DNA from 3 places in the Exiguobacterium abrahamii genome. Region 1 is predicted to be linked to each of the others. Evidence: riboswitches for the same ligand, from Rfam matches in the RefSeq annotation. Region 1 holds a riboswitch; each other region holds the start of a gene.
What was found. A riboswitch is a leader RNA that binds a small molecule or an ion and turns the genes downstream of it on or off. The one in region 1 is predicted to bind S-adenosylmethionine.

Region 1 (10,648 bases):
TAAGTCGGGCTGCTCTTTGGCGAAGGAATGAAAATAATACTGCCCGCGTTCTTCACTCCACGTCCACGGGCTTGGCGCAAAGTACGAGCGCCAGTTGTTCGGAGGCGTCTCTTTCGTGCCTTCCTGCCAGATGTACCAGTCATCCTTATCGTTGATCCGCTCTCGCGACTGACGGAACCAGTCATGCTGGTCACTCGTATGGTTCACGACTAAATCGAGAATGACCTTTAATCCACGGGCATGAGCGGCCGTGATCAACTCCTTTAGATCTCCCATCGTTCCCGCTTTTTCCATGATCTCGTAATAATCGGCAATATCATAGCCGTTATCGACGTCTGGGGAACGATAACACGGATTCAACCACACGACATCGACACCAAGTGAAGCGATGTAATCAAGCTTGTCGATGACACCTCGTAAATCACCAATCCCATCCCCGTTCGAATCTTTAAAGCTACGCCAGTAGACTTGATAGACGACTGACTCTTTCCATTTAGCTCGCTTCATCTTCCCACTCCTCTCCCTACTCTTTATTCCCGCTCCACTTATCTGTACCTGTTTATCCGACAATTTTTTTGAATTTCGAAAAAGTTCTTTTCTTTTGACTGAATATTCGTTATCCTTGACGACAATACCACGAAGGAGGCACGCATCCATGAAACATTTCGCTCCATCCATCGCCATCGACCGGCTTCCTGCACCCGTCTTCGCTGAACTTGCGAATCGAATTGGCGCTGTCAAAGCAGCAGGTCACGATGTCATCACACTTGGTCAAGGAACACCCGATCAAACGACGCCCGTACATATTCTCGACGCACTGAAACAGGCGATCGATGAACCGACGAACCTTCAATATCCACCGTTTCGTGGACATGATTTTCTAAAACAAGCCGTCGCGCGCTTTTATGCGACTGAATTCGGTGTCACGATCGATCCGGCAACGGAAGTCGCAATTCTCCTCGGCAGTAAAGCCGGCATCGTCGCCTTACCGCAGACGATCGTCAACCCTGGAGAGGGTGTCATCGTTCCGGATCCAGGATACCCGGATTACCTGTCTGGCGCCGCACTTGCTGGTGCTTACCCGATCACGCTTCCGTTGCTTGAGAAAAATAACTTCTTACCGGATTACGACTTACTTGATACGACGGACGTCGAGCGTGCCCGGATGTTGTTCCTCAACTATCCGAGTAATCCGACGGGTGCGACCGCAACGGCAGAAGCCTTCGAACAGACAGTCGCTTTCGCCGATGCCCATGATATCTGCGTCGTCCATGACTTAGCATACGGTGGCATCAGTTTCGATGGTCCGACACGTAGCTTCCTGCAGACGGAAGGGGCGAAAGACGTCGGGATTGAGCTATTCTCACTCTCAAAACGCTTCAACATGTCCGGCTTCCGGATTGCCTTCGCGATCGGAAATCCGTCCGTCATCTCAAGCATCGAAACATACCAAGAACATCTCTACGTCAGTGCCTTCACACCGATTCAGCATGCGGCGACCGTCGCTCTGACGAGTGACCAAACGTGCGTCCGTGAGTTAAGTAGCTTGTATGAAACACGACGCGATGCGTTGTTCGCAAAACTCGATGCGATTGGTTGGAGTGGTCCACGCCCGGGCGGTTCCTTCTTCGTCTGGCTTCCTGTTCCGGAAGGTTACACGTCCCAAAGCTTCACCGATCACCTGCTTGACGAAGCACACGTCGCCGTGACCCCTGGATCCTTCTTCGGCGAATACGGTGAAGGTTACGTGCGAATCAGCTTAATTGCTGACGTCGAACGTCTAGAAGAAGCCGTCGATCGAATCGGAACGCTCAACCTGTTCCGGACACCTGTTGCGGAATAATTCTGAAAAAACATTTGACAGATGGGAATCATTTCCGTTAAAGTAAATCCCAACAGCATAACTACTTATCGAGAGCGACCGAGGGATTAGGCCCAACGACGTCCGGCAACCACCTGTAAGGAACGGTGCCACATCCTACAGAATGATCTTCATTCTGAGAGATAAGTTACGAAATCTTACACTTTCGTCGCTTTTTTTCTGGTTGCTCCGCTACTAGGAAAAAGCGACTTTTTTTGTATGAGGAGATGAGCGGATGATTGAATTCAAACACATTACAAAACGGTTCGTTCGAGATCGGACCCCGATTTTTGCCTTACGGGATGTCGATTTGACGATTCAAAAAGGAGAAATCTTCGGAATCATCGGTGAGTCCGGTGCCGGTAAAAGTACATTACTTCGCCTGATCAACGGGCTTGAGCATCCGACACAAGGAACCGTCAAGGTCGACGGTGTCTCGCTCGGTGGGATGTCAAAAGCAGATTTGCGTCAACTTCGCTTGCGGACAGGAATGATCTTTCAGCATTTCCAATTGATCCAGTCGCGCAACGTCGCGGATAACATCGCTTTTGCGCTCAAGGCCGCTGGCGTCAAACGAGCAGATTTCCCGGAGCGAATTCGCGAGCTCGTCTCGCTCGTCGGACTTGAAGGATTTGAGACGAACTTCCCGAGTCAATTAAGCGGTGGACAGAAACAGCGCGTCGGGATTGCCCGGGCACTCGCAAACAATCCGACCGTCTTGTTATGTGATGAAGCGACATCCGCTCTTGACCCTGTTACGACACTTCAGATCCTTGAACTGCTGAAGGATTTGAATGAACGACTCGGATTGACGATCGTCCTCATCACGCATGAGATTGATGTCGTCAAACAGATTTGCCATCGCGTCGCGGTCATGTCGCAAGGTGAAGTCGTTGAAGTCGCCTCAACCTATGACTTGTTCAGTCAAGCCAAGCATCCGGTGACGCAACATTATGTCGATACGGCACTACAAATCGAATTGCCGGAACGCATCTTACAGGCAACGCCGGGTAAGATCATCCGCTTACAGTTCACGGGCGAGAAGACCGGTGAGAGTACGTTATCAGAAGCGATACGCCGTTACGATATCTCGGTCAGCATCTTGCACGGTAAGGTCGACTACATTCAAGACGTCGCCTTCGGTGTCCTGATTGTCAGCTTGACGGGCTCATCCGACCAAATCGCTCCTGCCCTCGACTGGCTCGCGACGGAACTTCATGCACTCGAGGTGATTCAGGATGTGGCTTGATCGTATTCAAACGATGTTACCGGAGCTCTTGAAGGCGCTCGGTGAGACGGCGTGGATGGTCGGAATTTCACTTGCCTTCGCATTGGTCGTCGGGATTCCGCTCGGGATTCTCTTGTTCGTCACCGACCGCGGATTATTTTTTCAAAACCTTGCCGTCCGCCGTGTTCTTGACTTCGTCGTCAACATCGTCCGGTCGCTACCGTTCATCATCTTGCTCGTTGCCCTCATTCCGTTGACGAAGTTCTTACTCGACAATACGATCGGTCCGACGGCAGCGTCCGTCAGCCTTAGTGTCGCAGCGATTCCATTTCTCGCACGCCTCGTCGAAACATCACTCCGCGAAATTCCGCCTGGTCTAATCGAAGCAGCGGAAGCCTGTGGGGCGAAACCATTGCGGATCATCGTCAGTGTCCTCTTACCGGAAGCACTTCCTGGCATCATTCAGGGCATCACATTAACGACGATCAGCTTGATCGGCTTCTCAGCGATGGCTGGTATCGTCGGCGGCGGTGGTGTTGGTGACCTCGCGATCCGTTTCGGGTACTATCGCTACGATAATCTCATCATGATCGTGACGATCGTCGTTCTCATCGTCATCGTTCAAAGTATTCAAGCACTTGGCAATCAACTGGCGCGAAAAACAGATAAACGCTAATCATACATACAAAGGGAGAGTGGAATCATGAAAAAACGATATGCCTTTTTAGCAACAGCCTTACTCGGTGCAGGAGTCCTCGCGGGATGTGGAGACAGCAGTGCTGATGAAAAAGAAAAGACGATCAAGATTGGTGCGACGAGCGGTCCGTATAGCGACATGGTCAAACAAGCGATCCAGCCACAACTCGAGAAGAAAGGCTATAAAGTCGAAATCGTCGAGTTCAGCGATTACATCCAACCGAACATCGCCCTCGGTAGTGGGAACATCGACGCCAACTTGTTCCAACACTCGATCTATCTGAAGACGTTCTCTAAAGAAAAGAACCTCGATTTAAAAGGACTGATCACGGTTCCGACAGCACCGATGGGACTATACAGCAAGACAGCGAAGACGCTTGACGACGTCAAGACAGGTGCTGAAGTTGCGACGCCGAATGATCCAACGAACCAAGCACGGGCACTGAACCTCTTGGCAGAACAAGGCTGGATTGAACTCAAGCCGGACGCTGATCCACTAACCGTTTCAGAAAAAGATATCGTCAAGAATCCGAAGAAACTCGTCATCAAACCACTCGAAGCGGCTCAACTGCCACGCGCTGTTGAAAGTGTCGACATCTCAGCCGTTCCAGGGAACTTCGCACTTGCTGCGAAATTCGACTTACTCGATGCGCTAGCGCTTGAGACGATGGACGAACAATACCGCAACCTCGTCGCTGTCCAAACGAAAGATGCGGACAAGCAAGTCGCAAAAGATTTGAAGGCAGCCGTCGAATCGGACGCCTTCAATACAGTCATCGAAAAATCATTCAAAGGCTTCAGCAAGCCTGAATGGGCAAACTGATGTAAAAAATGACCGGATTCCAAGGAGAGATCATCTCTTTGAATTCCGGTCGTTTTGTGTTAGAACCGATACCACATCAGTTCTTCATCATGATAGGTATCATCGATTTTCAGCGCCCGTGGTTCAATCGCGTATGATTCAAAACCAAGTGATCGATACAACGCTTTAGCAGCTTCATTCGTCCGGACGACCGAGAGATGGACTTGCTCAATCACAGGATGCTGCTTTAATGTACGTAATGCCTCTTCTACGAGTTGTCGTCCGACCTGTTGTTTTCGGACGTGTGGCGTGACGTACATCGCAAACAAATTCGCTCGATGTTTCACCTTAACTGGTTCTAAGTTGACAATCGTGACGACACCGACGAGTTCATTTTCATGAAACGCACCGAACGTCATCGACTGTTCGCTTTCAAGACGAGTTGCGTACCGTTCGATGGGTCGATCTTTTTCTGCTTCATAATCAGAGCCGAATGCCTCCGGATGGTTTCGTAAGGCTTCTAACCGCAATGCTTTGTAACGAGTTGCATCTTCTGCCGTCAATTGACGTATTTTCAACTGCTCCACCCCCTACCTGTAGTATAGAACGAACTTACTCGTAAAAAAGAGGACGACATCGAGCGATATCGTCCTCTATTCTTCTATTTAAGGTGTTCGGAAATTAATCGTGAAGTACGGTGCGTTGTCTCGGAATGCTACACCGACATCCGCCTGCTTAAAGCTCTTTTGAAGGATGTTATCGCGGTGTCCTTTCGAGTTCATCAAGCCCCAATGCGCCGCAAAGACGTTCGGATAGCCCATTGAGAGATTCTCACCGGCTCCCATGAACTTGATACCCCCTTGTTCCATCCGATCGAACGGGTCACGCCCTTGTGGATCCGTATGCGAGAAGAAATTATTCTTCGCCATGTTTTCGCTGTGACCACGTGTGACCGGCTTCAGTGCTGTGTACGGTGCTAACGGATTCAACTTATAGTCGGCCCGTTCCCAGTTCATCAACCGAAGCATCAGTTTCTCATCTGTCGTTCGTAACGCATTCGATGCAGTACCGTAGAAGCCCTTTTTCTTCGCTTCGACGTCTTTTGGAATCGCAAGCGTTGCTTTGACTTTATTGCCGTCATGTTGATCGAAGAAATACGTCACGTAATTGCCTTTCTTCTCGTAGACGGCGGCATGATCCAGATTCAACATGTAGTTCGTGTTGCCTTTACGGTAGGACTTCACTGCGGTCCACCCTTTTTTCTTCAAGGAAGATTCCGTATCCTTATTCAAGACCGCGCCTTGCGTCGTCACCCCGTTCTTGAAACGATACTTCCCGTAATCCTTGCCGTCCTTCGTCAAGGCGACGAATTCCTCCGTTGATGTCCGTCTGACTTCCCAGTCGTATCCTGGATACTCACTGCTATATCGATCAATCAGCTTGCCGCCACTTTTCGGATAATCGGCTTCTGCTTGTTCCATTGGAATGTTTTCGTAGCCGAAAAAGGCTACTGCTGCTACTCCGATGATTAGCCATTTTTTCATGTCCTCGTTTCGCCTCCTTCTACTTCATTACCTTTATTTTAAAAGAAAATCATTCCTTCGAACAGTCATCGGCTCTCATTTGTCTAAATCACATCTTTCGTCCATAAATCCGACACATTTGGTGAGAACGCTCTCATCTTAAAAAAGCTTTTGTTTAAACGATTCTTGAAAGTATTTAATATACTTACTAAATGATTTTTCCCTTTTATTAAAATGTGTGAACATTCTTTTATTTCATTCTAAACGATTTTTGATTGCTCTCCGATTCTCGACTCGGTATCATTAGAATTCGTAAGCCAAACTTTCAATGCTTTTCCAAATAACATAATGATATGAAGGAGTTGACCTATGGTTTTACTGTATTTCATTTATGAATCCATTGCTTTTTTACCGATTCAACAATACTTATTTTCCGGCTGGATGATTCTCGTCGCGTTGACCGTATCGTTTAGCTTGGCTAATGCACATGAAGATGTTCGGCTGAATCAACGGCTCGGTTTTGAGTTGCTCGTACCTGGATCAGGTATGCTACTCTCTAAGAAATTCATCCCTGGTCTTGCTATCATCCTTTTTCTAATCTTGATCCACTTCACGTATATGTTCCGCGTTATTCCTCTACCGATTGCTTTAATTTCGACACTCTCGATCAGTACACTCTCACTTCTTTCGCTCTTTATTCCAGCACGCAAAAAAGCGGACCGCTAAGTCCGCTTCAGATTGTAGACGAATGGGCTGGCTGACTCAAAAAAATGACGCGCCTTTTCACACCCTTTCCTCAGGCGAGACACAAGCCAGTTTTCCCGCTCCATTCGAGCAGGAAAACGGGTCTTATTTGTCTCTGACAGCGCAAAATGGCGCTTTTTCCTGTAGGAGTGGCGTGTGACACGTCATTCTTTTTATACCGAAGGATTTGAGGAGCGTTTTGTTCACTCGACATCGCTTCCTAGGGAAAAACAAGCAAGAGCGACCCTACAGCGAAGCGGCGCGATGCTTGTCCCAGGAAAACGATGCGAGAAGAACAAAAAAGCGCAATCCTTCTCGTTAGAGAAAAATTGCACTTTGTCTTCAGTCTCAAGCGGACCGCTAAGTCCGCTTTTTAATTTCATTGATATTTTGTTGTTTCTTTCAACTTATACTTGTTCGATAATTCAAGCCAGATGGTTTTGCCTTTTTTAACTTTCACTTGAATGTACGGACGTCCTTGCGAAACACGGAGGGCAAGTAATTCGCCTTGTTGATCTTTATGCGTTTCACTGGCTTTTAACCAGTGACGACCTAATTTACGCTCAATGAAGATATGCTTTCCTTTTTGGACAGCACGCCAGATGCCGACTTCTGCTTTTCCTTTGACCGGTACGGCCGTCTCTGCACCTTGAATCGAGATGATCGCTGGATCGTGATCACTCGCACTACCATCTGCTTCCATATACTCTGAGTTGATATTGACGATATCTGAAGACGTGTAACGTTTTAAGTTGTTTGAAATCAGGATATGGTCGAGTACTTGGGCATTTCCGTTATAGACGTACGAGTAGCGCTCAGACTCAGGAAGATCATCGACCGTGTTCCAGAGATTTTTCCCTTTCAGGATATCAAGTGTTTCTGAGAACTGGAAGTCGTTCAAGTCACCGAGAACGACGACGTTCGAGTCTTTGACTTCCGTTTTCAATTCAGAGACGAAATCTTGGACGATGTTCGCAATCGCATGACGCTGGACTTCACTCTTACGTACAACCGGTTGGTTCTTACCGAAGTCAGCTCCGTCGCCACCTTTTGAGTTGAAGTGGTTGACGATGACATGGTACGAATCACCATTGAAGAGGAATTCCGCGACGAGCGGTTTCCGTGAACTCGCGAAGTTCGGATCCGTCGGCTGAATGCGACCTGGGTTTTTCGTCAGCTTGCCGTTCTCAACCGCAACAGCTTCCGTTGCGCCACCTTTTTCACCTGGTGCGAGTGATACGCGTGCTGGATTGTAGAGGAATCCGACACGGATATTTCCGCCCGGCTGTCCACCATCCTTCTTGTCTTCTGGTGCGATGTCCGTATAGGCATAGCGGACACCTGTTTTCGCTTCGATTGCCGCGATCAATGTCTCGAATGATTTCGAAGCATCGACTGTGCCACTATCCGTTGCGCCATCATTATCCTGCATCTCTGTCAAACCGACGATGTCCGGTGTCTTCAAGAACGTTGCAATTCCTTCTGAGACGCGATCGACTTTTCCTTCGTCTGCTGTTGAAGCAAAGTTCTCGACGTTGTACGAAGCAACAGTCAAACGTGATTTACCTGTTTCGATGTTCGTTGGTTGACGATCTGCTTCGCGCGTGACGAGTGGCGGAAGATCAGCTGCTTTTGAAAGGACTTTATACGCCGAATAGTTATAGCTCATGACACCTTCAATCGTTCCGTTGAACGTATCACCAGCTTTTGCACGGTACGACGAGCTTCCCATCTCGACGAAGAGACGCTCCGGATTGACGTTGTCTTTCGTCAGGATCGGCGTTCCACGTTTCGTATAGACCTTATCCGCTGTCTGCGTCCGAACTGGAATCGTCCGGTTCGCTTGTGGTCCTGTGACGATCGCGTTTGGTAAAGCGACACGCATACCTTCTAAGCTTTCGTATAAGTCGATTGCATCTTCTTCTGGATCAAACTGAGCGAACGAATCGTTGTCGACGACTTGTGTTGGAATCAAGACGCCTTCATCGCCAAGAACGATGCTTGCTGGTAATCCTTCGTTGAGCGCACCTTTTACGAGATTGACTGTACTGATTTCCGTGACCGCTAAGTCTGTATCGAACTTATCGCTGTAGCCTCCGAGTAACCATTCTTTGACATATCCTGTCGTCGCAACTTTTTGTCCAACGGCAGCACCGTGGTTTTTCGCATAGACGAGAATCCCTTCCGATGTCCGGCTGTCGTTATCCGGATTCGGATCTTGCATGTAGAAGTTGTTCGCATCGACGACGTACGTGACGACACCTGTCGTCCGGACGAGTTGATCTGCGTAAGGCGACGTATGCGCAACGCCTTGGATACTGCTGATTTTCGTGATTGGTGGTGCGATATAGTACTTGAATGTCGAAACAGCTGACGTTTTACCGTCCTTGACGGCAACTGCTTGAATCGTCACTTCATCGTTGATCGTGATCGGTGACGTATACACCGGACTGTCGACAGTCGGTGTCGTGCCATCGACCGTGTAATGAATCGTTCCTTCACCTGATAATGTCACTTGATCTCCACGTTCGACTTCACCGACCGGAGAAGCTGTAGGTGCTGCAAGAACGTCGCCCGCTTCTGTCTGATGACTGCCGAGATTCGTCAGTGTATCGACCGGGAAGCTCGTCCACTGTGATGGTTCGTACGTTTTAGCACCAGACGTGACGCCCGCATTTCGCACGAGTGTCGTATCTTTTGCGAAATCCGTTGATGAACCGAGTGGTCCGATGATATCAAGAACGACATCGCCCTTTTTCAGTGCGATGGGATCATTCCCGTTGAAGTTCAATGATCCCGTCGTCAATTGTGCTTTTGCTTTGATGTCCGCATTCGCATTTGAATTCGCGATGACGAATGTCTTTCCTGGATCTACTTTCCCTGATAGTGTAATTTTCGCTTCTGACGGTCCACCGTTCGTATATTGAACGAGGGTATAGTCCGCTAAATCAATGATTTGCCCCGACCCATTGTACAGCTCGATCGCCTTGTTGTTACTTGTTCCTTCTATGTATTCAGACAAGATGACGCCTTCGCCTTCTGCCCCGACAAGACCCGCTTGTGGAAGGATTCCTGCTGTTAACACTCCGGCCAATGCCCACTTTCCAAACGTACTGCCGTATTTCATGATGAGACCCCCTATTGAATTTTCTGACACTTCTTAATAATATCAGATTATATTCTCAATAGTGTATATTTTTCGTAAAAAAAGATACCATCCTTCGTAAATGAAAGAAATGGTATCGCTTACAACTTTTTATTGTTCGTCTTTGTGACTTTCGTACCATTTTTCAGCTTGCGATGTCGCGATCGGAATGGCGCGTCCCTCTTCATATCCGTCTTTTAATAATGCGTTCGCGATCTCAATCGCTTTCTTTCGAAGCGGCGGATCAAAGTTCTTGAATGACTCTGGATAGTCGTTCTCACTCCATGGCATGTCGTCACCCCCTTATTTCAGCATTACCCGAAAAAAGGCACAAAAAAAACGCCTCATCAGCGTGTCGTTGTTTTTGGTTGTCATGAGAATCGAGGATTACAGGTGATCAAAACACCTGAAACGACGAAAGCCCTACCTCTCTTTCGTTGTTACGGCTCCTTGGCCGCGCCAGCTGAATCAAGCATTTTAGCAAGAATCGTGATGCGTCTGCAACGGACGCATGATACTGGGATTTTTAGAAATAGCTCGGGAATGAGCGGAAAAGTATCGATTGGAAGGTTTATCTTGCTGGGTCAACTTCTCCTCGTAGTATGAAGAAGGACAAAATAAAAGCGATGACTTATGTCTGACTCATTTG
Region 2 (10,648 bases), on a different contig from region 1:
CCGAGACCGACGAAAACAGCATAGACCGTTCCGACTGGTAAATGGTTACTCGCTTTAATGAGCACGGTAAAGCTAACGATGATACAGACGATCGTTGCAGCCCACTCAAGTGGTGTTGCCGCATGTTTTAATCCGATGACCCAGCCCACTTCAAAACACGCTGCGACGATGATGCCAATCCAATACTTTGCCATAATAATTGCCTCCTGATAGGTAAATTCAAATGAAAAAGCCCGGGAGCAAGCGAGACGATTCGCTTTACTCCCGGGCTTTTATCCCTCCGTTGCATGGACAAACGTCCATGTTCCTCCCTCGGTCCAGCCGTACGGAACCCTAGAGGATACTCCCTATTCCATTCGATACAACCACCCTAGCACGCCCTTTTTGCCATGTCAAACAGGAATCTGTTCCCCATCTGTCAAATAGAATCAAAGTGACTTCATCTGAATGAGGAGGATGCTGCATGCGTTATAAAATCAATGATCAACTTCGGATTCGTCGTTTTACACCAGAAGATGTAGAAGCGGTTCACGCCTATGCCTCACAACCCATCGTCAGTCAATTCCAGTCATGGGGACCGAATACCGAAACGGATACGAAACAATTCCTACACGATGCGCTTGAAAGTGAACTCGAGACACCAAGACGTCGTTATGTCTTTGCCGTGACGTTTCCAAGTGACGTCGTCATCGGTGCCGGTGAACTCGTTATCACAGACGTTGAGAATAAAATCGCCGAAATCGGATACGTCCTCTCGCCTGATGAATGGGGGAACGGATACGCGACGTCGATCGCCTCTTTCCTTCTCCAATTCGGTTTCGAAAAACTAGAACTACACCGCATCACGGCAACGTGTGACCCGCGGAACGTCGCTTCCGAACGCGTCTTGCAAAAGGTCGGCATGACGAAGGAAGGACAGCTCCGCGAGACGGTCTATCTCGAAGACCACTGGCGCGATTCCTTGATTTACGGCATGCTCGACTGGGAATGGCAAGTGGATCACGAAGAAGATAACTAACATATGACTTCAAACGGTGTGCCGAGGCATACCGTTTTTTTATGACCAACGATCAATCTCCTATTTTTTTGATTTTCATCAATTTTTAAACAAGTGCATGCTACACTATTCATAATGACAAATTTTAAGAATTGGAGTGAACCTCTTGATGAAAAAATGGACTGCTCATGTTGCTGGACTTGCCGCAACGTTAATGTTGAGCTCGGTTTTACCCGCACCCGCTTTCGCTGAATCGCCACCTGCTCAACCGACGGCAGAAACACAAACAGTCACCGAGACGACCGGGACGGCTTATTTGAAAGAGGATGCCGCGTTGCTACAAACGGCTGATTCCACAACGGTCATTCAACAACTACCAGCAGGAACGATACTGAAGACGCTCGGTACGGACGGCGACTTCACTCGTGTCAGTTGGCAAGAAGGTACTGCGTATGTCGCAACCAACGCGTTAACGCAAACAGCACCTGTCTTTCAAAAACAAGCTACGCTGATGTCGAAAAGTGCACTCTCATTAGTTGTTTCACCTTCTGACTCTACTGTCGTGACGACACTTCCCGCCTATCAGCGAATCGATACATACGGCACTTTCGACACATTCACGCGTCTGAAATGGAACGAGCAATACGTCTACGTATCGACGACACAACTCGAGCAACTTCCGAAATTGGTTGGGACGCGTTATGCCAAACGAACGACTTCTCTTTTCGTTGAACCGAAAACAACGAGCATGAAGACAGCCGTCGTTCAAAATCAAGCATTCGAAACGTTCGGTACGATCGGTACTTTTACGCGTGTTGCGACTAAGACGGGTTACGCCTTCGTATTGACGGCTGATTTAGCTGATGCGCCGGTCGTGAACCATCCAGAAACAGGGCTACGTTACGCCCAACAGCAGACGACAGTCTATGCTACTGCGACTACAAAAGGAAAAGTCGTACAATCGCTTCCTGTGAATACTTCGCTTCAGACGTACGGCGTCGAGGGTTCATTTACACGAATTAAACGAAACGACGAGTATGCCTATGTGTTGACGGCACATCTCAGTACGTTGAAATACTATCCGAAGACTGCGCGCCTCTACGTTCAGCGCGCTACGCCAATCTATTCGGATGCCAAATCTTCCAGTCCTGTCTTAAAGCAACATCAAACGAATACGCTGCTGACGGTGTATGGCACAAGCGGTGCCTATAGTCGGATCATCTTCCGTGGAGTTCACGCTTACGTCAAGACAGCTGATCTCGGTACTGGAAAAGTCTATGCATCAACCGGGACACGTTACGCGAAACGCAACTTGTCCGTCTACACATCTGCTTCGACGAAGAGCAAAATCATGTATTCCGTCAAACGAGCTGACAAACTAACGATTTACGGAAAAAGCGGCAGTTACACACGCTTGAAAAAAGGATCGGTCTACGGTTACGTCAAGACGACGGATCTCGTCACGAAAAAGCCGGATCTGTATGACGTCACTGGTCAACGCTACGTGACGGAAGACGATGTCGTCATTCGTTCGCAGGCAAAACTATCGGGTAAAAAAATCGGCACATTCAAAAAAGGGGCCTCGATTTCGATCTACGGAAAAAGCGGTTATTATACACGCGTCAAATATAAAAACACCTTTGGTTTCGTTGATTCGAGTCGCATCGGACTGAACAAGCCGACGGCAAAAGCAAAAAAAGGCACGACATTTTATGTCCATCTGGAGCAGACGCCCCTCTTCTCTGCCGACGTGGCTTACAGTCGCCCAGCTGCCTATTTGAAGAAAGGGACGAAATTAATCGGTCTAAAATCAATTGATGATGATTTTTGGCAAGTTCGCCTGGCAAATGGTCAGACGGGTTACGTCCTCAACCCTTATATCAGCACGAGCAAACCCGATATGAAACTGACGCAAAAGGCAATCGATCGAAAGAAAATCTATACGGTCAAACAGACGACATCCTTCTTCGCAAGTCCGACGAGTCCAAAGGGCAGTGGGCTCGTTGAACAAGGCAAACGCGTTTATCCGCGTCACCGGGTCGGGAACTTCTATGTCATCCAGTCGGGCTGGACACCTGTTTATCTTCCGGTCTCAGCCGTGACGATTACGTCCGATAAACGAGTCGTCCAAAAGAATAATACGCGCGGTGAAAAGCTGATCCAAGCAGCCGTTCAACATATCGGCACACCTTACACATGGGGTTCGCAAGATGCCGTGAACGGTGGTTTTGACTGTTCCGGCTTGATTCATTACGCGACGAACAAGGCTGGAAAATACGGTGGTCGGACGAATGTTCGTGGCTACTGGTACGGTGCGTTCTTTACGAATCGTCGGACGAGTATCTCAAGCGGCAAACGCTCGGATATCGTCTTCTTCCAGAATACCTACACGGATGGTCCATCGCATATCGGGATCATGCTCGATAGCGAACACTTTATCCATGCGGGCGGTTCACAGCTTCAAATCAACTCGATTTATGAACCGCGTTGGCAAGAGCATTTCCTCGGTTTCAAATCGATGTAAGACAAAAAAGACGAATCCGTCGAATTCGACGGGTTCGTCTCTTCTTATCGCAACACGTCAGAATGTCATCTCGACGTATTTCGTTACTTGTCGATCCATCAAGTATAACTCGATCTGTTCACGGTATGCTTTATAGTGGTCGGATGCGATATGCGCTTCAAGCGCCTCTTCGTCACGATACACTTCATACAGCATGAACTGATGCTCATCCTCGATCGATTGATGCAAGGAATAGCGCAAGCATCCTTCCTCTTTTTGCGCGGCATGATAGACCGTTTGTAGAATCGGAAAGACTTGATCCGCGAGTCCTGCTTTGATGGTAAGTACAGCGTTGACGACGATTTCTCCCATGTTTCATTATCCCCTTTCGTGATTACCTGTATCTGTACCCATTTTCACGAAAAAACACACGTCAAAGGAGCTTGAAGATGCAAACACAACTTTTTGAAGCACTCGAACAATTCGAACCAAAGATGATTGCGTTACGGCGTGATTTTCATCGACATCCGGAACTTTCTTTCCAGGAAGTCCGTACACCAGAACGGATTGCAAACTTTTATGCGGAGCAGGGCATCCCTTATCAAACAGCCGTCGGAGGTCGTGGTGTCGTCGCGACGATCGAAGGCAAACAGCCTGGTCCGACGATTGCGGTCCGTGCAGATTTCGATGCTTTACCACTTCAAGAAGAGACAACACTTGCCTTCCGGTCGATCCATCCCGGTGTCATGCATGCCTGTGGACACGATGGACATACGGCGATGGTGATGGCCCTTGCTGCTACACTCTATCCGTTACGAGATCAATTGCAAGGAACGATTCGAATCATCCATCAGCATGGAGAAGAGGTCTTTCCCGGTGGAGCCATCCAAATGATCGAAGCCGGCGTCCTCGAAGGCGTCGATGCGATTTTTGCGACACATCTCGAAAATGATTTACCGGTCGGTACGATCGGTTTTCGAGAAGGACATACATTATGTGCAATCGACGAATTCGAAATCATCGTCCATGGTCAAGGTGGACATGCGCAAGCACCGCACAAAACAAAAGATGCGCTCGTCGCTGGAGCGCAGCTCGTCTGTAACTTACAGCATCTCGTCAGTCGACGGGTCGATCCGTTCGAGCCGGCAGTTCTTGCAATCGGATCCTTCCATGCGGGAACGGCGCCGAACATCGTCACGGGTGAAGCACGCATCGTCGGCGAAATTCGGACGTTCAATGAGACATTGCGGCATCAGCTCCGGCAAGAAGTCGATCTTGTCGCCAAAACGACATGTGCCGGCATTGGTGCCACCTATTCAATCGACTTCACGACTGGTTACCCGGCGCTCTGGAATCATCCGGACGAGACAAAACTCGTTCAGGAAGCCGCTTCTTTCTTACCGGAAGCATCCGTCCGGGCACTCACACCAATGATGGCTGCGGATGACTTCGCGCATTATCTAACGCATGTGCCAGGAAGTTACTTCTTTACCGGCTCCGGATATACGGACGGTCGCGTCAACTATCCACAGCATCATCCGCAGTACGAAATCAACGAACAGGCGTTGTTGGTTGGTGCGAAGACACTCGGAGCGACGGTTTTACGTGCCTTGAAACCTAAGGATTGACTTTATTTCTGTGTGAATGGTATCATCACAACAATGATAACGAATGACATCAACTTCATATACCCTTATCAAGAGTGGACCGAGAGATCTGGATCGATGACGTCCCAGCAACCTGCGCATAGCAAGGTGCTACGACCAGCAAAGCGAAAGCTTTGGTTGATAAAAAGCGGCGACTCCTTTTGCAACCAAGCGAAGGAGTCGTTTTCGTTTTTCTCGCTGTCAGACATACAATGGGAATTTCCCACGGAGAGGAAGAGACGGATGGAAAAAGCAACATTTGCAGGTGGATGTTTTTGGTGCATGGTGACACCGTTTGAAGAATTACCAGGAATCGAGGGAATCGTATCGGGTTACATGGGCGGTCACGTCGATAACCCAACGTACGAGCAAGTCAAAACAGGAACGACGGGACATCTCGAAGTCGTCCAAATCACGTTTGATCCGAGCCTGTTCCCGTACGAGCGTCTGCTCGAACTCTACTGGCCACAAACGGATCCAACAGATGCAGAAGGTCAATTCCAAGATCGCGGCACGCAGTACGCACCAGCGATTTTCTATCATACGGATGCACAGCATGAAGCAGCAATCGCTTCCCGTGATGCCCTCGCTGCAAGCAATCGTTTCAAACAACCGATCGTGACGCGAATCGATGCCGCTTCTGAATTTTATCCGGCGGAAGAGTACCATCAAGACTTCCATAAGAAAAATCCAGAGCACTATAAAAAAGATCGTGCTGCTTCTGGTCGCGATGCTTTCATCGAGCAGGAATGGAAAGATACGACGACGGTCTAATCACCTCGAACCACATACAGTAGCTGAGACTGATTTCAAACATCTCGTCCTTCCCTTACTTTCAGTAGAAAGTGGAGGATGATCGAGATGTTACGGGAGTCAGTTTTTTTGCATGTAAACAAACGGTGTCTTCTTTACTAATACCCTTACATAAATTTGTAACCGTTTACAAATGGAGTCATTTATTTTACGGTTAATAAAAATTAACCGGTTAAAAAGGAGATGATTGCATGGAACAAAAAGCGATTCACATATTAGAGAGCTATGAACAATTAAAAGTGATCAGTGATCCGTTACGAACAAAAATCCTCATGCTTCTCGTAGAAAAACCACATACGGTACATCAGTTAGCCCACGTACTGACGTTATCCCGCGCGAAGATCCTCTATCACGTACGAGAACTTGAAAAGCATGACTTGATTCGTCTCGTCCGGACGGAAGAACAGGGCGGCAATCTATTGAAATACTATCAAGCGATTGCTCGAGGATACATTCCTGCCGATCATCTACTGAACTTCGTCGAGACGAAAGAGGCGACCCGGCAGTCGTATCTCGAAGTATTGGACCGGGCAAAGACACGCGTTCTTACGGCTCCGACAGCTACTTTTTCTCCTTCATCTTCGAACGTCGAGGACTGGATGAGCTTATCACTTCAAAAGGAACTGACGATGTCTGAAGCCGACTTTCAACGCTTTGCTACAAAGTATCGTGCTCTATTGGACGAGTTCACACGGTCTCCTTCACGAGACGCAAAAGATAAAAAACACTTCTATATCATGACAACTGCCTTTGCAATTGATGAACCACTGTTTGAGAACGACGAGGTCTAAATCGGAGGTGTCTTATGCTACCTATTGAAATGGAGACGCAACAATCACTGTTTAAAAATCGATCTTTTTTATTTTTATGGGGGTCCGGTATGTGCTCCGCCCTCTCCCTATCAACCTATCTGTTTGTTGAACAATGGTATGTCATCCATACGCTAAACCAGGCGTCATATCTCGGATTCGTCCTCATGACCACCTTGTTACCCCGTATTTTTCTCATGTTGTTCGGTGGCGTCTTATCCGATCGCTATAAACGTTCGACGATCATGCGTATCTCAAGCGGTCTACGGATCAGTTTTATAATTTGCCTCCTCGTGTTACTTCATGCCGATCAGCTTACATTGCTGACGATTTTAGGATTTGCCTTTTTATTCGGTAGTGTGGAAGCATTCTTTTCGCCAGCGAATGCTTCCTTACTGCCTACACTCGTTTCGAAAGAACAGCTCACTAAAGCCAATTCATTGATTCAGACATCTAATCAAATCGTTCTCTTTTCAGGTCCGATTCTTGGTGGAGTCATCCTCAGCCATTCCTCTTACTCGTACGTCTTTCTCGTGATTTTCGGAACACTCTGTCTGACGCTTCTCTTCACGTATGGTATTCGTGAATCTAAGGTCAAGCGAGCACGTCAGCATTCAGCTCTCTTTGAACTAAAAGAAGGGTTGCATTACGTCTTTCACTTTCAGCAACTCAAGCAGACACTTTTTCTTGTCATCTGTGTCAATTTCTTTTTCTTTGGACCACTCTTACTCGGAATCCCCTTACTCGTTCATGATGTGCTTCAAGGAGATGCGATGGATTTAAGTTATATGCAAGGGGCTTATCAAATGGGAATGCTCGGAGGGGCGCTCTGGAGTGGTTTTACACAGACGAAAGCAAATGGGCTTACCTCATCGGTCCGATTAATTGGCGCCTTAGGTCTGCTTCTCTTTCTGCTTAGTCAAGTCCAACAGATTTCGTTGTACCTGATCATCCTGTCATCACTTGGTGTCCTTTCTTCGATCATCAATATTCGCTTCATTACGTTCATCCAGTCTCAGTGTGCGGAACAGACGATGGGACGTGTCATGAGTGTCGTCAATGCCGCGTCAAACGGTCTCATTCCACTATCTTACGCGCTCCTCTCGTTTCTACTGTCGTTTCACGTTTCGATCACGACAATTATGTTGTACTGCGGTCTTCTCATTATTGTTCTCTCGCTTTACTTCGGAAGACGAATGGTTCATCTATTCGATTGAGATCAAGTCACAACACATAAAAACATGCGAATCTCCCGATCGAATTAGCGGGAAACGCGCATGTTTTATTTAGTCAATCTAGAACGTGAGTGTTCATCCTCGACTCCTGCAGGGAAAGAAAGCGCGAGTCGCGCTTTCGTCAGGGTCAGGTAAGACCCGGCAAATCGCATGGAATGCGGGATGACGCGGCTTACCTCCCGCCTGCGGAAAGCGAGGATGATAGAAACGTTCGTCAGTCGATCGAACGAGTATCAGATTTTTTAAGAGACTTGCTTCGGCATATCCTTCGCTTTCTCTTCCGGCGCGACGACTTGATACCGCTTCAAAACGAAGATCCCACATACCATGACGGCGAGACCGACGAGCTGACCGAACGATAAATCAATTTGTGGTAAACCGAACCAGCCGAACGTATCAACAGCAAGAGCAAAGCTTAACTGCGAAATCAGAACGACAGAGATGGCGACGGACGGACCAAGCAACTGAATCCCACGCATGACACAAAAAACGACGCCGACACCGACAAGTCCACCAAACCAATAGAGTGGCGATACGTTTTGGATCTGCCCGATTGTTCCACCACGAAACAGAACATACGTGACACTTGCTCCGATGAAGCCGACGAAGAAGACCAGCGTCGTTGTCGCCCAAGCACCGAACGCGTCACTCATCCGAGCATTCAATACCGTCTGTAAACTGATCAACATCCCTGCCAATACAGCACACACGATGCCTATTACCATGTTCGTTCCTCCTTACTCATAGCTGTTGCCGTTCGCCTTCTCGCGAATCCGCTCCAGATCAACGATGATGATTTTCCCGCGTCGTCGAACGAGAATCTCTTCTTCACACAACTTCGTGATGATTCGGTTGAGATGGCGATAACTTGTTCCAAGCCAGTCAGCAACGTCATGCAGGTTCGACGTCCGCATCTCCTGATAAAATAAGCTGTCACTGGCTTCAGAAGCGATCGACAACAAATATCCTGCAAATCGCTCTTCGACGGTATACAACACATGGTGCGACGCTGATTTCGAGTCGGCATACCACTTCGCTGTGATCGTGCGTAATAAGAATTGCAGAAAGACGTTCGTTGTATTATGCTCGCGTAAAACCGCATATGGTACGCTCAACACCTCGACATCGGTCACTGCTTCGACTGTATTCAGCACTTCCCGTTCGTTGATGAACTCAGCGTCACCGATCACTGTCAGTGGTGTCTTGAATCGCAGAATCCGTTGTTTCCCTTCTGACGAGGCAGCAGATATCTTGACCTTGCCTGCAACGATGAAGTACATCCGGTCGATCGCTGCCCCTGTCGTACAGAGGAGTTCCCCTTTTTGGAAGGTTTCTTGACGCAACCAAGCGCGCGTCTCTTCCGTCAAAATCGTATCCAGTCCATACTGTTGAATGACGGTTTCCATGTTCATTCCCCCCCTTTAGGCAAGTGAGAAAATCGCAACTCCTGCAAGCATGAGACCCACACCAACCCACTGACCACGATTTCCTTGTTTTTTTAAGACACCGAACCATCCCTTTAAATCAATCACAAACGCACATAAAATCTGTGCGACGAGTAATAAACACATCGCCCATGTCATCCCGAGTTTTTGGATTGCTGTCAGTTCCGTTACGACGACTAGCACGCCAATCAAACCGCCGCTCGCATAAATCCACGGTAACTGACGGAAGCCACCGATTTTTCGGTCTCGTACGAAACTGTAAATGACTAAACAACCCATCAAACCCACAAAGTGGACGATCAATACGGACAACCACGGTCCGACGCCTGTCGCAAGGCGCGCATTGAATATGCCTTGCAGGGCGATGAACAGACCGCTCATCAAAGCAAACACGACTCCTTGCACGTCATCTCCTCCTTTAATCTCTACACTAGAGTAGACCTTACTCGTGCCCTACTTGAAAAGGACAAATGTCCCATTTTCAAAAAAACATGAAAAAACCCGCTGTCCACAAGTGGAATCGCGGGTCCATCCCTGTATGCTCATGTCGTAAAACGAGTCGTCGTTTGTTTCAGCTGTTCCTCTGCTTCCGCCATCATGCGCGTAAACAACTCCGCAACAGTCGGCACATCATGAATCAATCCCGCAACCAGTCCAGCGTTGACATACCCTTTCTCCTCATCGCCCTCAAGAGCGCCCGTAATATGATACGACTCATTCGTCTGATCGAGAAAAGCAGCAGGTGTCTCTGCTGTGAGTCGTTCGACGTAAGGACCATCAAGGACACGTCGGACGAATCCGACGGAACGTCCGATGATGCGTGTATCGGTATCGGTCGCATTCATTAAGTGCGCCTTGTATGCCGAATGAACCTTCGCCTCTTTCGTCGCGATCAACCGTGTTCCGAGCTGGGCACCAGCCGCACCAAGCAACAAAACAGCTGCCAGTCCACGACCGTCACCAATCCCACCTGCTGCAAGGACTGGAATGTTGACCCGATCAACGAGTTGCGGAATCAAGGTCAGCGTCGTCAACTCAAGCGGTGAATTGATGCCTGCCGCTTCAACTCCCTCCGCTACGAGTACATCTGCCCCTGCCTGTTCTGCCTTTAACGCCTGTTTGACTGAAGCGACAACCGCGATTGTTTTGATACCGGCAGCTTGAAGTCGCTCTATGTACGGTGCTGGATTTCCTGCCGAT
Region 3 (10,648 bases), 200 kb from region 1:
ACAGTAAGAGCAGTGGTATTCCGAATAATGTCAAGCCCGCTAATATCCCGAAAATCGGTAACGGACGGTCCGCTCCATATAAACTTAACAAATGTCCTCCGGCGATCGGACCGATGGATTGTCCGATCGATGTTAAGCCCATCGCCCCGAAATAGCTGCCCCGTAATTCCGGCTTCGCGAATCGATCGGTCAAGATATCAGTCATCGTGAACATCATGACTTCCCCGCACGTGAAGATGAACATCGCGACGATCATCAACCAGATCGCGTTCGCATTTCCCATGATGAACAATCCGATCGCAACAGTCGCAATCCCGGTCGTGATCGAGACGAGCGGTGACGTCTTGACACCAAACTTCATGATCGGATATTGCACAACCAAGACGGTGATCGCATTGATCGTGATTAAGATCGCATAGAGCGTCTTCCCTCCTTCAAGGAGTGACGTTTCCGTCAAGAACTGTGGCAAGGTCGAGTTGAACTGGCTGTAGCCGAAGACGCCGAAGATGATACCGGCGAGTGCCAGCGTAAAGGCGATATCCGTCCGCAACAGACGAACCGTTGCTCCAAACGACACCTTTTTCCCACCATGCGTCTCGATGATCGGATGGCGTTTGAATAAGATACCAATCATCACCCCGTACACGATATAGACGAACGCCGTGATGTAAAACGTCGCGGACGTGTTCCCTGCACTCAGCAGTAAAGCGATTCCCGGTCCGATCGCTGCTGCGATGTTGATCATCGCGTAACGGATATTGAAGACGAACAACCGGTTCGCTTCGTCCGTCGTATCACTGATCAAGGCACGAGCGGATGGTTCGAAAATCGAACGACAGACCCCGTTTAAGGCACTGAGCGTAAAGAATGCCCAGAACGTCTCGACTTGTGCCAGCGCAATGAAGACGATTGCGAACCCGATCGTTCCGGCAAGCATCATCGCCCGCCGTCCATACCGGTCCGACAAGGTACCGCCGATGAAGCTCATGACAAGACTGGCGATCGCTGAGATACTGAGGACCCAGCCGACATCGACCGGATCGAATTTCAAAACGGTCGTCATGTAGATGGCGAAGAACGGCATCGTGATGAACGTTCCGAGACGCGAGAAAAACGTCCCGAACAAGACCCCGAGTGTCAACGGATGCAGTTGACGAATGCGTTGCATATGATTCCCCCTAACCCCTGTTTCAGACAAATGAAAAGCATCCTTCCATTATATAGGAAGGATGCCGGTTTCGGTGAACTTATTTGCTGACTGGAACGACCGCACCTTTGTACTTGTCGAGGATCCAATCTTGGTTTTTCTTCTCGTGCAGAACGTCAAGAAGTGCTGTGACACGCTTGTCTTTCTCATCGCCGTCACGTGTGACGATGATGTTGACGTATGGTGACGACTCATCTTCTGATGCGATCGCGTCTTTCAACGGGTTCAGACCGTTATCAATCGCATAGTTCGTGTTGATGAGGACAGCGTCACCTTCATTGTTTTTGTAAGCTTGCGGAAGAAGTGATGCTTCGATGTTCGTCTTGAACTTGAGTTTCTTCGGGTTCTCTGCGATATCACCGAGTTGTGCATCTGTCGTTTTACCGTCTTTGAGTTTAATCAATCCTTCATTTTGAAGGAACGTCAAGACACGACCGCGTTCCGCGACGTTTGAGCTCGTCAGGATCGTTGCACCGTTTGGCAACTTATCGAGTGACTTGTATTTCTTCGAGTAGATACCGAGTGGTTCAACGTGAACGCCACCTGCGTTCGCGAACTTATACGATTTGTTTTCTTTCTCTTGTTGCTCAAGATACGGTACATGCTGGAAGTAGTTCGCATCGATTTCTTTTGAAGCGAGTGCTTTGTTCGGAAGTACGTAATCTTGGAACTTCTTGATTTCAAGCTTGTAGCCTTTTGCTTCGTATTCTTTTTTGACGTGCTCAAGAATCTCAGCGTGCGGTACGTTTGAAGCACCGATGACGAGTGTTTTGTCGTCGCTACCTGATCCTGATGATTTTTCGCCACATGCAGCAAGGCTGATTGCTAAAACGGATACAGCGGCAGTACCTACGAATTTTTTCCAAACTTTCATGAATGATTCCTCCAATATGAATAAAATTTGAATTAACGTTTATCGATCGCACGGATCAGCAAATCACCAATGATTTGGATGACGAAGACGATCGCTAAGATTAAGAGTGTCGCAATGACGATGACATCGTTTTGAGAACGCTGGAATCCTTCGATGAAGGCCATGTCCCCAAGTCCACCTCCGCCGACTACTCCGGCCATTGCCGTATAACCGACAAGTGAGACGAGTGTGACCGTGATACCAGAAACGATGGCAGGCAACGCTTCCGGGATTAAGACTTTATAGATGATTTGGAACTTCGTCGCGCCCATCGATTCAGCTGCCTCGATGACACCTTTATCGACTTCACGTAACGCGAGTTCAACCATCCGACCGTAAAATGGTGCAGCACCGAAAATCAGTGCCGGTAATGCTGCCGTTGGTCCGAGGAACGAACCGACGATTGCTGTCGTAAATGGAATCAATAAGATCAGTAAGATGATGAACGGAATCGAACGGAAGACGTTGACGACCAAGCTCAACACTGAATAGAACGCCCGATTCTTGAACAACAACTCTTCGTTTGTCGCATACAATAGTAAACCAATGATCAAACCGAGAACGAATGTCGAAACCCCAGCGATTGCCGTCATATAGACGGTACTGCCTGTCGCTTCCCACACCATGTCCCAGTCTAGGTTGTCAAAGAATGAAATCATCGGTGATCCACCTCCACTTCAACATCACTGGCTTGAAGCTTCGTGATGACCGCTTGTGTTGCTGCTGTTTCCCCAATCAACTGAATGAACAGTGTACCGAGTGCCCCTTCCTGTGATTGACCGACGTTTCCGCCGATGATATTGAACAGGACCGGTGAATCCTTCATGACTTCCGCGAGGATCGGGCTTTCCGCTGTCGATCCGACGAACGTCAACTGAACGATCTTTCCGGTTGGGTACCGTTCGCGTAGTTTCGCGAACGTCAACTCGTTTTCCGACGGCGACGTCAATTGTTTGACGAACTCCTTCGTCATCGCTTGCTTCGGATGACGGAAGACCTCTGCGACCGGTCCTTGCTCGACGATTTTACCGGCTTCCATGACGGCGACCCGGTGACAGATTTTTTGAATGACGTGCATCTCGTGTGTGATCAAGACAATCGTCAGTTTCAGTTTTTCGTTGATATCGACAAGTAACTCAAGAATCGAGTCCGTCGTCTTCGGGTCGAGTGCACTTGTTGCCTCGTCACATAAGAGAACATCCGGGTTCGATGCCAGTGCCCGAGCGATACCGACACGTTGCTTTTGACCACCGGATAATTGCGACGGATAAGCTTTTTCGCGTCCGTCCAAACCAACGAGTTGGATCAGTTCCGCAACCCGTTCCTTTCGGTGTGCCTTCGGGAAGCCACCGAGTTCGAGTGGGAACATGATGTTCTCTTCAACCGTCCGTGACCATAGTAAGTTGAAGTGCTGAAAGACCATCGAGACATTCTTGCGGACGCCTCGTAATTCTTTTGGTTTCAGTGATGTCATTTCAACACCATCGATTTGGATCGAACCACTCGTTGGTGCCTCAAGCATATTCAGCAATCGGATCAAGGTCGATTTCCCTGCTCCGGAATAACCGATTATTCCAAAAATTTCACCGCGCTCGATTGTCAGATCGACATTCGCGACGGCTTCGACCGCTCCGCGCTTTGAGCGATAAATCTTTCCTACGTCTTGTAAACGAATCACAACTGTCCCTCCTAAAATAAAAAAAGTGCGCGCGTTTTAGAGCAAACGCGCGCACTTTTTCAGTACACAAAACCATTTGCTCTCATCTCCCAGACTTTTGTCTGCTGGAATTAGCACCACTTCGGATTAAATCCGCGGTTGCCGGGTTTCATCGGGCCAGTCCCTCCACCACTCTCGATAAGAGTTTCGGTATTAAGTTTGTAGAATATATTCTGAATATTAGCAGGGGTTATTTTTGTTGTCAAACAGTTTTTTCAGAAACTTTTTCGAGGAACGTGAAAGCACGTGTTAAGTCTTCTTTCAAATCTTCCGCGTCTTCAAGTCCAACTGAAATCCGAACGAGACCGTCCGTGATGCCAAGTTCTGCCCGACGTTCTGCTGGGATCGACGCGTGCGTCATCCGTGCAGGAACGGAAATCAGACTCTCGACGGCACCAAGACTTTCAGCAAGTGTGAAGAAGTGTGTCGCCTCGACGAGTTTTTCTGCGTTCGCTGCTGAACCGACATCAAAGCTGATCATCCCACCAAATCCAGTCGCTTGTTTCGCTTGGATCTCGTGACCAGGATGCGATGCAAGTCCCGGGTAGAAAATGTTCGAGACGATATCTTGCGCTTGTAGGAACTCAACGAGATCATGGGCTGTCTCTTCGATCGCATCCATCCGGATACCGAGTGTACGAAGACCACGGACGAGCAAGAAGCTGTCTTGCGGTCCAAGCACGCCGCCTGTCGAGTTTTGGATGAAGTGCAACTCTTCGCCGAGCGCATCATCTTTGACGACGACAAGTCCAGCGACGACATCCGAGTGTCCGCCGATGTATTTCGTCGCACTGTGCAAGACGATATCTGCACCGAGCGCGAGTGGTTGTTGATGGTATGGAGTCGCAAACGTGTTGTCGACGACGAGTTTAAGATCGTGACGTTTGGCGATTGTTGCGATCGCTTCGATGTCCGTTACTTTCAACAACGGGTTCGTCGGTGTTTCGACGTAGACGATCTTCGTGTTGTCTTGGATCGCTGCTTCCGTCGCCGCAAGGTCCGTCGTATCGACGAATGTTACTTGGATGTTGAACTTCGGTAAGACGCGTTGCATCAAGCGGAACGTACCACCGTAGACATCATCCGTCATGACGATGTGGTCGCCAGACTCAAGTAAGTGGAAGACGGCATGAATCGCTGCCATCCCAGAACCGAAGGCAAAACCACGTGCGCCGCCCTCAAGATCCGCAATCAATCGTTCGATGCTCGTCCGTGTCGGGTTCGCTGTCCGTGAGTATTCGTATCCGTCCTTGAGTTGACCGATTTTATCCTGCTTGTATGTGCTTGTTTGATAGATTGGTGGTGTGACGGCTCCTGTTGCCCGGTCGACACCTGTTCCTCCATGAATCAATGCTGTCTTCTTACGCATGAGTTTCGTCCACCTTTTCAAATATTTGTTGGCTTAAGTAGCGTTCGGCACTGTCTGCGAAGACGGTGACGATCGTACTGCCGGGGTGACGCTTCGCGATATCAAGCGCAGCAACGAGCGCTGCACCTGCTGAACTACCAACGAGTAATCCTTCGCGAGCAGCGAGTGTATGAACCGCGTCAAATGCATCGCGGTCAGAAATCGTATGAATCTCGTCGACGAGTTCACGCGGAACGAGACTTGGCCATTTCGCTGTTCCAATGCCTTCTGTCTTATGCGGACCGGCTGGACCACCATTTAAGACGGAGCCTTCCGGTTCGACGATTGCTGCTTTTGTACCTAGACGTTGTTTTAAGAAGTCCGCTGTTCCGGCGAACGTGCCACCTGAACCACAACCGGCAACGAACCAGTCGATGTGCGACAAGTCCGCAATCAGCTCAGGACCGAGTGTCCGCTGATACGTGACTGGGTTCTCTTCGTTTTCGAATTGTAACGGAACGTAACTGTTCGGAATTTCCTGACCGAGTTCTTTAGCCCGGTCAATCGCCCCTTGCATATCGAGTTCAGTCGGCGTGTTGACGACGGTTGCGCCGAGTGCCCGCATCAACGTCTGTTTTTCCTGACTGAATTTTTCCGGAACGACACAGATGACTTGAAGATCATATTTTTTAGCGGCGAGCACCAAGCCGATGCCGGTATTTCCGGCTGTCGGCTCGATGATCGTACCGCCTGGTGTCACATGTCCGTTTTCGATTGCTGCATCAACGAGTTGAATGCCAAGGCGGTCTTTGACGCTGCCCCCAGGGTTCATCCATTCGAGCTTCGCCAAAATGCGCGTACCAGCAGGCAAATCGAATGAAGTGATCTCGTAGAGTGGTGTGTTTCCGACGAGGTCGCGGACGTTGTTCGCGATCATCCGAAGACGATGTCCCATTCATCACGACCGGCAAGCATTTTCTCGGCATAGTGCTTCGCTCCTTTGAGGTCATGTGCACTCGCAAATCCACATTGGACTTCGTTTTGCGCTGGAATCTCTTCTGCTGCGAGGACGTCTTTCAACGTCTTCTCAACGAGTTCGCTCATTTTTTCGACCGAGTCGAAGTTCATCATCGCCATGTAGAAACCTGTTTGGCATCCCATTGGCGAGACATCGATGACATCATCCGAGTAGTTACGGATGTTTTCAGCAAGTAAGTGCTCGAGTGTGTGCATCGCACGCATCGGCATTTGCTCAACGTTTGGTTGTGTGAAACGGATATCGTATTTGACGACTTGGTCGACTTTACCTTCTTTATAACCCGCGACGCGGATATAAGGTGCTTTGACTTTCGTGTGATCCAGGTTAAAGCTTTCGACGTTCATTTTTTGAAGTGCCATGATTTATTCCCCCATTTTCTCGGCTTCTACGAGCCAGACGAAGTGATTGTATTGTATAAATTTAACAGTGAATCCCCGTGCTGTAAACAATTCTTCCATAACTGGAATCAACGGGTAGAACTCGCGTTCGAGATCTTCCGCTAACGCGTCGAACCCTTGAGCACGTGCTTCACGAATCGTTTGCAGGCGTGCCTCTTCTGAGACGAACATCGTATCCGCGTAGACGATTTTTCCGTCTGCCGGCAAATGTGATGCCATCAGTTCGATTGCTTCTCCCTTTTCCTCATCTGTTAGATGATGAAACGCATACGTCGAAACGAAACTGCGTGCTTCCTTCGCCTCGAACGAGAGGAAGTGACCATCCTGTACATCAAGCGACGGAATCTTTTCCGTCAGGATTGTCCGCATCTCCGGACTTGGTTCGACGGCGAGTACGGCGTCGTGACGTGCCAGAAGACGTTGTGTCAGGTTCCCTGTGCCTGCTCCGAATTCAATGACCGGCGACTGCGCTTTATCCGCTACTGTATCCAAAATCTCATCGTATCGACGAAAGACCTCTTTATACTCCGGATCGTGTCCGGTTACTGTCTCGTCATACGTCGATGCCCATTCTGTGAAAACATCCATAAAACGTACTGTCATGCCTTGTCGTCCTCCATCTCACCAGTTAATTCCGAGTAATCGGATATGAATTAAAGTAATTTTCCTTATTCGCATTGTAGCAAGGAGATTCTATCCTGGCAAGCGACCGGCTCGAAAAACTTCCAGAAAACAAAAAAAGGCGTTGCCGGCGAACCGACAACACGAATAATGTGGTTAGAAATGCTACGAAGGAAAACCCAGCTCCATTCGGAATTGTTCGCTCTTCCGCGTGGAGGACGGCGCCTGTTCGACATGGTCGCCAGCTTACGTTCACTTCCTGATCGGTCCTTTCGATCCACCACCCGTTCATTGCACCGCTTCGTCTTTGGGGGACGACTTAAGGGGAAACAATACACCGGCTTAGGATGGGAGAAAGGGTTCAGGACTTGAATCGTATTGAACGATCATCTCTGCTAGACTTCCTATAATGCATTTCTAGAAGTTGTTATGAATATACCATTCATATTTCTGCGTTGTCAACGGATTATTGTAAATATTCCGACAATTTAACAAAGAGAAAAATCCAATCGGACTTTTCTTACCGTTCTTGACAGAAAGCAAAGACGTTTTGAACGGACTGGAAAGCATAAAGTCGCTCTACGACTTGATTTTCTTCAATTCGCAACAACGCGGGAACACTCATGACACGGGCTTCTTCTAAGAAATCCGGAATGAAATTCCCGTTCGCCTTCTGAATCGATTGACCTGATTCCGTCGCTTCGACGATATCGAGCATACGCTCCGCGATGGCGCATGTCCCGCACATCGGTGCATAGACATACAATAGCCCGTTTTCTGGGACGGTCGTGACCTCTTGCATGACGGTCGCTCCTTTCTTCGTGGTATCTGTCGTCAGTATACAAAAAAAAGAGAGCGGACGAAACGCAAGCGCCTCGTTCACTCTCTTTTCGTTAAGTATTACTCGTTGATCATCGATTTGTACGCCGCAGCGTCCATCAATGCCTCGACTTGTGAAGCATCTTCGATTTCGATGTCAACCATCCAAGCGCCTTCGAATGGTGACTCGTTGACGAGTTCTGGGGAATCCGAAAGGTTTTCGTTGATGGCAACGACTTTACCAGAGATCGGTGCGTATAACTCCGAGACTGTCTTGACCGACTCGACTGAACCGAATGGCTCGTTTGCTGAGATCGTATCTCCGACTTCAGGCAATTCGACGAAGACGATATCCCCGAGTTCGTGTTGCGCGAAATCCGTGATTCCGATGCGCGCCTTGTTTCCTGATACTTCGACCCATTCATGTTCTTCCGAATAGCGTAAGTTGTCTTTTACTTGACTCATTTCCGATTCCCCCTGTGGACTAATTTGGACTAACGTGTTCAGTATACCAAAATCGACTCTGAACTTAATACCATTTTCCTTGATACATTTCTTCCTTGAAGCCGATTGTGACGTCTTTCCCGTCTGTGACGATCGGACGCTTCAACAACATGCCGTCACTTGCGAGCAACTTGTATTGCTCGTCTTCCGATAAGCCTGGAAGTTTGTCCTTGATCCCTTGTGAACGATACGATTGACCGCTCGTGTTGAAGAATTTCTTCAGTGGCTCTCCACTCTTTTGATGAAGTTCCTGGATTGTCGTTGCAGACGGTGTCTCCTCGACAATATGTTTGTAATCCACTTCGACACCGTGCTGTTCGAGTGCTTTTTTTGCTTTGACGCACGTACTACATTTCGGATAGCCGTACATCGTGACTGTTTTTGTCATGTTCCTCACCTCACCTTCAAGAGTAGCAGATGGATCACTTCTGCTTCAAGCGTGCGAGCGCCCCGTCAATCTGATCTTGATGATGCGCGTCATGGGCAACGAACGACTCGACGAAGGCTTGCGGTCGGAAATCCTCATAGGTCGCTTCAAATTGCTCGTCAGACAGACGATCGAGGTGATTGACGATGTCACGCCGGACGCTGATTGCTTTCTTCAACAAGGCGAGCGGATCGATATGATGCGCATATTCGACCGCCAGTCGATTGAACTGATCAAAATCCGTCTCGACGAGCGTCAACGGTTCATCCGGTAACTTCGAGATGGCATGATCGTAATAAAACCGGTCCCATAAATACAGATGACTGACGCACTCAAGGACGGTCCACTTATTAAGCGCAAGCGGCAGATCCCATTCTTCCGGCGACAAACGTTCAAGGGATTGATAGTAGGCAATCGCAAATTGCAGTTCAACCAATTCTTGGCGCATCTCGTTTTCCTCCTCCAACCAAAAACTTCGCCTTTACAGAGATTTTCCCTGCAAAGGCGAAGCGGTAAACCTGACTTAGACCGTATATTTGTTTGACTCGATGAGACGTTTTGCGATGTCGCGTTTCGTACCGATGACATTGATTGGCTGGTAACGGCTGAATTTTTTCAGCGCTGAGAGCAACATCCGGAGTTCGTCGCCGCTTGCTGCCGCGTAGAGTGTCTCTTTCGCGTCACGCTCAACAGCTTCGAACGCTTGTTGTGCGAAGACTTCCGTGTAACGGACTTTCAGTTCGCTCTTCTCGATTCCTTTGTCGGCAATCGCTTTGTCCGTCCGGACGATCGCTGACTCGAGCGCATAGATCGCACTCATGATGTCGGCTGTATTCGCTAAAATCTCTTGCTCGCCTTGGAGTTTGTCCTGGTATTTCTGAACCGCTGTTCCGGCAGTCAACAAGAAGATCTTCTTCATCATCGCGAGTAAGTGGCGTTCGCGATCAAGTGGTGCTGTTCCGATTTCTGTCGGCATGAAGCTCATCACTTCTTGTTGCAGACGCTGTGCTTCCGCAAGCAACGGCAACTCGCCTTTCATCGCTTTCTTCAGCAATGTTCCTGGGACGAGAAGACGATTGATTTCGTTCGTTCCTTCGAAGATCCGGTTGATCCGTGAATCACGGTACATGTTCTCGACTTCATATTCTACCATGAAGCCGTAACCACCATGGATCTGAACCGCTTCATCAATGACATAATCAAATGTTTCCGAAGCAAAGACTTTGTTCATTGAGCATTCAATCGCGTACTCCGCGATTGCATCGGCGATTTTCTTACCGTCCTTGCTCTCTTCTTCTGACAACTGATCGAGGCTGTCTTGGAACAGACCACCTGTCCGGTAGACCGAACTTTCCATCGCATACGTCTGTGCTGCCATCGTCGCGAGTTTTTCTTGAATCAATGGGAACGAGCTGATTGGTGTCTTGAACTGTTTTCGTTCGTTCGAGTACTGGACTGCGAGATCAATCGCCCGTTTTGATGAACCGACAGCACCGACAGCTAATTTGTAACGACCGACGTTCAAGATGTTGAAAGCGATGACGTGACCGCGTCCGATCTCACCAAGAACGTTATCGACTGGTACTTCTGCATCTTGTAAGATCAACGTCCGTGTCGATGATCCTTTGATTCCCATCTTCTGTTCCTCGACGCCT

Region 2: linked by a shared signal. The riboswitch ahead of msrA (peptide-methionine (S)-S-oxide reductase MsrA) and the one ahead of ITJ88_RS01255 (methionine ABC transporter ATP-binding protein) in region 1 are both predicted to bind S-adenosylmethionine.
Region 3: linked by a shared signal. The riboswitch ahead of ITJ88_RS02260 (methionine ABC transporter ATP-binding protein) and the one ahead of ITJ88_RS01255 (methionine ABC transporter ATP-binding protein) in region 1 are both predicted to bind S-adenosylmethionine.

The regions. Positions count from the first base shown of each region.
Region 1 is NZ_JADOYC010000001.1:246,650-257,297, reverse strand. It holds gene ITJ88_RS01265 (glycoside hydrolase family 13 protein) at 1-507, opposite strand, end outside; gene ITJ88_RS01260 (aminotransferase class I/II-fold pyridoxal phosphate-dependent enzyme) at 656-1,843, shown strand; SAM riboswitch class I at 1,906-2,011, shown strand; gene ITJ88_RS01255 (methionine ABC transporter ATP-binding protein) at 2,097-3,110, shown strand; gene ITJ88_RS01250 (methionine ABC transporter permease) at 3,100-3,765, shown strand; gene ITJ88_RS01245 (MetQ/NlpA family ABC transporter substrate-binding protein) at 3,793-4,608, shown strand; gene ITJ88_RS01240 (GNAT family N-acetyltransferase) at 4,668-5,165, opposite strand; gene ITJ88_RS01235 (CAP domain-containing protein) at 5,253-6,131, opposite strand; gene ITJ88_RS01230 (hypothetical protein) at 6,480-6,836, shown strand; gene ITJ88_RS01225 (chitobiase/beta-hexosaminidase C-terminal domain-containing protein) at 7,234-9,981, opposite strand; gene ITJ88_RS01220 (DUF2188 domain-containing protein) at 10,111-10,290, opposite strand.
Region 2 is NZ_JADOYC010000003.1:32,789-43,436, forward strand. It holds gene ITJ88_RS11415 (DMT family transporter) at 1-194, opposite strand, end outside; gene ITJ88_RS11420 (GNAT family N-acetyltransferase) at 464-1,018, shown strand; gene ITJ88_RS11425 (C40 family peptidase) at 1,167-3,521, shown strand; gene ITJ88_RS11430 (putative quinol monooxygenase) at 3,579-3,872, opposite strand; gene ITJ88_RS11435 (M20 metallopeptidase family protein) at 3,950-5,128, shown strand; SAM riboswitch class I at 5,191-5,294, shown strand; gene msrA (peptide-methionine (S)-S-oxide reductase MsrA) at 5,390-5,920, shown strand; gene ITJ88_RS11445 (winged helix-turn-helix domain-containing protein) at 6,151-6,750, shown strand; gene ITJ88_RS11450 (MFS transporter) at 6,765-7,985, shown strand; gene ITJ88_RS11455 (DMT family transporter) at 8,246-8,728, opposite strand; gene ITJ88_RS11460 (Crp/Fnr family transcriptional regulator) at 8,741-9,409, opposite strand; gene ITJ88_RS11465 (DMT family transporter) at 9,425-9,853, opposite strand; gene ITJ88_RS11470 (NAD(P)H-dependent flavin oxidoreductase) at 9,991-10,648, opposite strand, start outside.
Region 3 is NZ_JADOYC010000001.1:449,865-460,512, reverse strand. It holds gene ITJ88_RS02275 (MDR family MFS transporter) at 1-1,168, opposite strand, end outside; gene ITJ88_RS02270 (MetQ/NlpA family ABC transporter substrate-binding protein) at 1,248-2,081, opposite strand; gene ITJ88_RS02265 (methionine ABC transporter permease) at 2,114-2,779, opposite strand; gene ITJ88_RS02260 (methionine ABC transporter ATP-binding protein) at 2,776-3,798, opposite strand; SAM riboswitch class I at 3,878-3,982, opposite strand; gene ITJ88_RS02255 (bifunctional cystathionine gamma-lyase/homocysteine desulfhydrase) at 4,040-5,206, opposite strand; gene ITJ88_RS02250 (PLP-dependent cysteine synthase family protein) at 5,199-6,122, opposite strand; gene ITJ88_RS02245 (S-ribosylhomocysteine lyase) at 6,119-6,583, opposite strand; gene ITJ88_RS02240 (class I SAM-dependent methyltransferase) at 6,587-7,225, opposite strand; gene ITJ88_RS02235 (thioredoxin family protein) at 7,764-8,045, opposite strand; gene gcvH (glycine cleavage system protein GcvH) at 8,144-8,527, opposite strand; gene ITJ88_RS02225 (arsenate reductase family protein) at 8,592-8,954, opposite strand; gene ITJ88_RS02220 (DinB family protein) at 8,989-9,441, opposite strand; gene ITJ88_RS02215 (acyl-CoA dehydrogenase family protein) at 9,517-10,648, opposite strand, start outside.